DNA from 3 places in the Duganella sp. Leaf61 genome. Region 1 is predicted to be linked to each of the others. Evidence: predicted binding sites of a transcription regulator. Region 1 holds the regulator's gene; each other region holds the start of a gene.

Evidence for each region. The regulator HrcA, encoded in region 1, represses chaperone genes, less so after heat shock. The targets are predictions, from matches to a motif close to TTAGCACTCNNNNNNNNNGAGTGCTAA.
Region 2: a site for HrcA is predicted at 1,010-1,036, ahead of rpoH (RNA polymerase sigma factor RpoH). Genes of this name have one in related genera too.
Region 3: a site for HrcA is predicted at 1,120-1,146, ahead of groES (co-chaperone GroES). Genes of this name have one in related genera too.

What each region holds. Positions count from the first base shown of each region.
Region 1 covers NZ_LMLM01000001.1:841,154-843,421, reverse strand. Annotated here, with positions in the region: gene ASF04_RS03690 (HAD family hydrolase) at 25-759, shown strand; gene hrcA (heat-inducible transcriptional repressor HrcA) at 771-1,787, shown strand; gene fur (ferric iron uptake transcriptional regulator) at 1,788-2,219, opposite strand.
Region 2 covers NZ_LMLM01000001.1:411,943-414,210, reverse strand. Annotated here, with positions in the region: gene rpoH (RNA polymerase sigma factor RpoH) at 41-940, opposite strand; gene ftsX (permease-like cell division protein FtsX) at 1,231-2,151, opposite strand; gene ASF04_RS01735 (cell division ATP-binding protein FtsE) at 2,148-2,268, opposite strand, start outside.
Region 3 covers NZ_LMLM01000012.1:393,575-395,842, reverse strand. Annotated here, with positions in the region: gene groL (chaperonin GroEL) at 1-678, opposite strand, end outside; gene groES (co-chaperone GroES) at 737-1,027, opposite strand; gene ASF04_RS10780 (YnfA family protein) at 1,355-1,684, opposite strand; gene dgoD (galactonate dehydratase) at 1,768-2,268, opposite strand, start outside.

The sequences.
Region 1 (2,268 bases):
CTGCCGACTCATAACGATGCCATCATGACCACTCGTACCCCGCAAGCCATGCTGTTCGACCTCGACGACACCCTGTGGCCGATCGGTCCCGTGATCGCGGCGGCCGAACTGGGCTGGCATGCCTGGCTGGCCGAACGCGCGCCGCTGGTGACCGACAAGTATACAGTGGAGCAATTGCGCGCGCTGCGCATGGCGCTGCTCGAGCGCCAGCCGGAGATGGTGGCCGACCTGTACCAATTGCGCCGCGCCGCACTGGAAGCCGTGTTTCTCGAGACCGGCGCCGATGTTGCCCATATCGACGGCGCCATGGCCCATTTTCACACCCTGCGCAACGCCGTCACCGTGTTCGACGACGTGTTGCCCGCACTTGAACAGCTGCGCACCATGTTGCGCCTTGGCGTGATCACCAACGGCAACGCCGACCTTGAAGTCATCGGCCTGCATCACCATTTTGAAGTGGCGCTGGCCTCGCACAGTTTCGGTCGCGCCAAGCCCGCACCGGAAATTTTCCTGGCCGCCTGCACGGCAATGGGCGTGGCGCCCGAGCATGCCATCTACGTGGGCGACGACTTGCGGCTCGACGTGCAGGGCGCGCAGGCGGTCGGCATGCGTGCGGTGTGGATCAACCGCAGTGGCAGCACCGCCCATCTCGACGCCGGCATCGTGCCCGATGCCATCTGCGCCAGTTTCGACGAACTGCTGGTGTGGGTGAAGGACCAGATGCGGCATAATAAGCAGGACCAACCCCAGGGACACTGAAGATAATCACCATGCAACTCGACACCCGCGCCCAAACCCTGCTCAAAGCCCTGGTAGAACGCTATATTGCGGACGGCCAGCCGGTGGGCTCGCGCGCCTTGTCCAAGATCTCCGGTCTCGACCTGTCGCCGGCCACCATCCGCAACATCATGGCCGACCTGGAAGATCTCGGCTACGTGGCCAGTCCGCACACCTCGGCCGGGCGCGTGCCCACGCCGCGCGGCTACCGGATTTTTGTCGATACCTTGCTCACGGTGCAACCGTTCGACGAGCAGTCGGTGGAGTCGCGCATGCGCCTGCAGGCGCCGCAGCCGCAAAAAATGATTTCCAATGCTGCGCAGATGCTGTCGTCGCTGTCGCAGTTTGCCGGCGTGGTGCTGAGCCCGCGTCGCGAATCGGTGTTCCAGCAGATCGAGTTCCTGCGCCTGGGCGAAAAGCGCATTCTGCTGGTCATCGTTGGCCCCACTGGCGACGTCCAGAATCGCATGCTGCTCACCGATGTCGATTACAGCCCGTCGCAGCTGGTGCAGTCGGCCAATTACATCAACCAGAACTACGGCGGCCTGTCGCTTGACGACGTGCACCGCCGCTTGGCAGGCGAAGTGCGCCAGTTGCGCGACGATATGAGCCGGTTGATGCAGGTGGCGGTGGCGGCGGGCAGCGAGGCGATGGCCGACGACAAGGACGACATGGTGATCTCGGGCGAGCGCAACCTGCTGTCGGTCAGCGACCTGTCGAGCAACATGTCGTCGCTGCGGCAAATGTTCGACATGTTCGAGCAAAAGACCGGCTTGCTGCAACTGCTCGACATGTCGAGCAAGGCCAGTGGCGTGCAAATCTATATCGGCGGCGAATCGAGCCTGGTGCCGATGGACGAGATGAGCGTGGTGACTGCGCCGTACACGGCCAACGGCAAGATCGTCGGCACGCTGGGAGTGATCGGCCCCACCCGCATGGCGTACGAGCGGGTGATACCGATTGTGGATATTACGGCCAAGCTGCTATCGAACGCGCTCAGCCATAATTGATTAGCTTGGTTTGTGGGGGCAGGCGACCTTGGTGCAGTTACCATAAATCGCTAAAGCGTGCTCGGCGATGCTGAAACCGCGCTCCTTGGCAATCGCGTTCTGACGCTCCTCGATGGCTTCGTCGTAAAACTCTTCCACGCGGCCGCAATCGAGGCACACCAGGTGGTCGTGGTGCGAACCGGCGTTCAGTTCGAAGATGGCCTTGCCCGTTTCGAAATGATTGCGGTTGAGCAAGCCTGCTTGTTCGAACTGGGTCAGCACGCGGTAGACGGTGGCCAGGCCCACGTCCATATTGTCGGCCAGCAGGATTTTATAAACATCCTCGGCGGTCAGGTGGCGCACGTCGCTGGTCTGGAAGATGTCCAGGATTTTAAGGCGAGGCAGCGTGGCTTTCAGGCCGCTGGCCTTCAGATCGGTTGGATTATTTCCCATGGTGGACACTCTTATTCTGGTTGGCGATTAGCTAGCCCGTAGTTTAACG
Region 2 (2,268 bases), 430 kb from region 1:
TGTCGGACCCGCTGGGCCCGACACCGGCTGGCAGTGCGGATTAAACGTAAGCCGCCAGCGAACCCTTCATTTTCTTCAACGCTGCCGACTCGATTTGGCGGATGCGCTCGGCCGATACGCCGAACTCTTCCGCCAGCGTGTGCAGCGTGGCGCCCGAGCCATCGTCGTTGGCCAGCCAGCGCGCTTCGACGATGCGGCGCGAGCGGGCGTCTAGCTTGCCCAATGCCTGCTCCAGGCCTTCCGATTGCAGGCGCGTGACTTGCTCCGCTTCCAGCACCCGGGTCGGTTCCGATTGCTCGGACGACAGGTAGGCAATCGGTGCGAACTTGTCGTCTTCGTCGTCGGTTGGCGATTCCAGCGCAATGTCGCGACCGCTGAGACGGGTTTCCATCTCGATCACTTCTTCACGCTTGACATCGAGCATCTTCGCCAGGCTGTCCACTTGCGCCGGGCTCATTGCATCGAGACCGGTCTTGTGGCTGCGCAGGTTGAAGAACAGCTTGCGCTGGGCCTTGGTGGTTGCCACCTTGACCAGGCGCCAGTTTTTCAGGATGTACTCATGCATCTCGGCCTTGATCCAGTGCATGGCGTACGACACCAGGCGCACGTTCTGGTCGGGGTCGAAACGCTTGACCGCCTTCATCAGGCCGATATTGCCTTCCTGGATCAGATCGGCGTGCGGCAAACCGTAACCGAGGTAGCCACGGGCGATCGACACCACCAGGCGCAGGTGCGACAGCACCAGTTGCTGCGCGGCGGCCAGATCATTGCTTTCCTTGAGCCGTTTACCCAGCGATACCTCATCGGCGTGCGTCAACATCGGCAGGCGGTTGACAGCCGAAATATAGGCGTCCAGGTTCCCCAGGTTGCCAGTGAACCCGAGTCCCAGAGCACTGTTGTTGGCAGGGGCCAACGAAGTCGTTGCGGACATCATAGTCATTTTCATTTCCTTCGCTCGATGATTGCTGGTTGCTACAAAGACATTGATTAGCTCTGCAGTGTTCATATATTAGCACTCTCTGTCCGAGAGTGCCAATCACTGCAAATCTATGACCTTGATAGTAAATTTGCTATGAGCTTGATGAAGCTCATCGCTTCCATGTATGAAGTTTGCGCGTCGCAGCTTAGACTGGACTTAATGTCGTGCCTATGCTGAGGGGAGGGGCTTGGGAAGTCGGTGCGCGGCCGCACCTGAGGGGGCCGCAACCACGCGGTTGCGGCGGTGAGAAATTACTGCACGCGCGCCAAATGGCGCTGCACCGAGAGTACGGCGCCGATCAGGCCCAGCCCGGCGGACAGGGCCAGCAAGCCGGCCATGAGCGGCGGCGACAGCGGCGTCAGCTGGAATTCCGACGCATACAGGCGAGCGAACTCGGCAATTGCTGCATTGAGCGGGCGCAGCGCCAGGGCCACCGCGCCCAGCGCCAGCGCGCCCGAGCACAGGCCCAGCAGCGCACCGGTGTAATAGAACGGGCGGTGGATGAAACTGTCGGTGGCGCCGATCAGCTTGGAAACCTGGATTTCCTCGCGTTGCGTGAGCACCTGCAAACGGATGGTATTGAACACCACGGCCACCACCACCGTGCCCAGCGTGGCTGCCAGCAGCAGCAGCGCCAGGCGCAGGATGCCCAGCAGGGCGGCCAGGCGCTTGACCCAGGCCGAATCGACTTGCACCGTATCGACCCCGGGCAGTTCGCGGATCTGCTCGGCCAGCACATCCACGTCGCCGCCGGACTCGGCCAAGCGGAACGCATCAAGCTTCAGCACATAGCTGTCCGGCAAGGGGTTTTCGCCCAGGGTGGTCAGTACGTCGGCCAGTCCGCTTTTTTCCTTGAGCGTCTCCAGCGCTTTTTCGCGCTCGGTGAAAATGATCTTGGCCTGCTTGTCGGGCACGGCCTGGCGCAGCAGCACGGCCAGTTCTTCGGCCTGCTGGCGCGGCGTATCCTGCTTGAGGAAGATGCTCAGCTCGGGATCGACCGACAACTGTTCGGACATGGGACGCACGTTGTCGAGCAGGGTGGCGCCCATGAACGGCAGCGCCAGCGCAATCGCCACCACTAATATATTGAACAGGAAACTGCCCGGCGCGCGGCGCAGGTGCACCAGCGCGACCGACAGCGCATATCGGTGTTGGCGGAACCAGTAAGTCATGGCGCCACCTCCAGTTGACCATGGTTGAGCCGGATTACGCGGGCGGCGGCGTCCAGCATTTGCTCGTCATGGCTGGAAATGAGGCAGGTCACGCCCACCGAGTGGAAAGCCTTGAGT
Region 3 (2,268 bases), on a different contig from region 1:
TTTTTTGTCGCACAGCAGGACGAACGGGCTTTCCAGGGCAGCAACCTGCTTTTCCTGGTTGTTGATGAAGTACGGCGACAGGTAGCCGCGGTCGAACTGCATACCTTCAACGATGTCCAGCTCGTCGTTCAGCGATTTGCCGTCTTCCACGGTGATCACGCCTTCTTTGCCGACTTTTTCCATCGCTTCAGCGATGCGCTCGCCGATCGACGAATCCGAGTTGGCCGAGATCGCGCCAACTTGGGCGATTTCTTTGGTGGTGGTGGTTGGCTTGGCGATTTTTTTCAGTTCTTCGACGGTGGCAGCAACTGCCTTGTCGATACCGCGTTTCAGGTCCATCGGGTTCATGCCGGCGGCAACGAACTTCATGCCTTCGCGCACGATAGCCTGGGCCAGCACGGTTGCGGTGGTGGTACCGTCGCCGGCGTTGTCGCTGGTGCGGGAAGCGACTTCCTTGACCATTTGCGCGCCCATGTTTTGCAGCTTGTCTTTCAGTTCGACTTCTTTGGCAACCGATACGCCGTCCTTGGTGACGGTAGGGGCGCCGAACGAGCGCTCCAGTACCACGTTACGGCCTTTAGGGCCCAGGGTTACTTTAACGGCGTTGGCCAGAATGTTGACGCCTTCAACCATTTTGGCGCGCGCTGCGTCGCCGAAGATTACTTCTTTAGCTGCCATGTTTTTTACTCCAGTAAGGTATTAAGTGGGAATCGTGGACCAGTGATTGCAAATGCAATTACTTGGTGACGATCGCCATGATGTCTTCTTCGCGCATGACCATCAGTTCCTGGCCGTCGATCTTGACGGTCTGGCCGGCGTATTTGCCGAACAGGACGCGGTCGCCTACTTTGACATCCAGAGGACGCACTTTGCCGTCTTCCAGGATCTTGCCATTGCCAACGGCCAGGACTTCGCCTTGATCCGGTTTTTCAGCAGCCGCATCAGGGATGATCAGGCCGGATGCAGTCTTGGTTTCCTGGTCGAGACGTTTGACGATAACGCGATCGTTCAAAGGGCGAAGGTTCATACAAAACTCCTTAATTAACAATGGTACAGTTTGTTGCTGTTTCAATCACCTTACGGGGATTGCCGCAGCGGAAAGTGGGACAAGAGACTTTGTTAGCACTCTCTCATAACGAGTGCCAATTATAGGGACGACATCCCTGTATTTCAAGGCACAAGATTTGTGAAAGCGCAAAAAAGCAGCGTTGTGATGCATGAGAGGCAACAGATTCCGGCGATATCGGCTAAGAACCTATCCCGTCATCGCATGGCCCGCCATGCTTCTTCCTCGCGCCTTGCCCCCGCTACCGAGGCATCGCAATCCGCTGCCTCCTCCCTACCGGGATAGGTTCTAAGTCGAAGGCTGCAAGGCGATCACAGCCATGCCGGCCAGGGCCAGGCCAGCGCCGGCCATGTCGTATAGGGTGAGCGCCACGCCGTCCACCAGGCGCAGCCACAGCAGCGCAACGGCGATGTAGGCGCCGCCGTAAGCGGCGTAGGTGCGCGCCGCGCCGGTGGGATGCAAGGTCAGCAGCCAGGCAAACAGGGCCAGCGACAGGGCCGCCGGCAGCAGCAGCCATGGCGACTTGTCCTGGCGCAGGACCAGCCAAGGCAGGTAGCAGCCGACGATTTCGGCAATGGCGGTGATGAAGAAAAGGGCGGCGAGTTTGATGAAATCCATGCCGTCATGATACCGGGTGGGCGCAGCAGCGGGGCGCATAAAAAAAGCCGGCAATTACGCCGGCTTCGGTTACCACGATTGCATCACCACTCGGCGACGCTGCCATCCTTGTGGCGCCAGACCGGGTTGCGCCAGTCGCCGGCGTTCTTGCTGGCGGCGATCACGCGTTCTTCGTCCACTTCCACGCCCAGGCCAGGCTTGCGCAGCGGCGCGCAGTAGCCGTCGACGATTTTGAAGTCTTCCTTGTTGATCACGTAGTCGAGCAGCTCGCCGCCCTTGTTGTAGTGGATGCCCATGCTTTGCTCTTGCAGCACGGCGTTGTACGACACGAAGTCCACCGCCAGGCACGAAGCCAGGGCAACCGGACCGAGCGGGCAGTGCGGCGCCAGCGTGATGTCGTAGGCTTCGGCCATCGAGGCGATTTTCAGGCACTCGGTGATGCCGCCCGCGTGCGACAGGTCGGGCTGCACGATCGACAGGCCGCCGGCCGCGAACACGTTCTTGAACTCGAAGCGCGAGTACATGCGCTCGCCGGCTGCCAGCGGGATCGAGGTCATCTCGGCCAGGCGCGGATAGTATTCGGC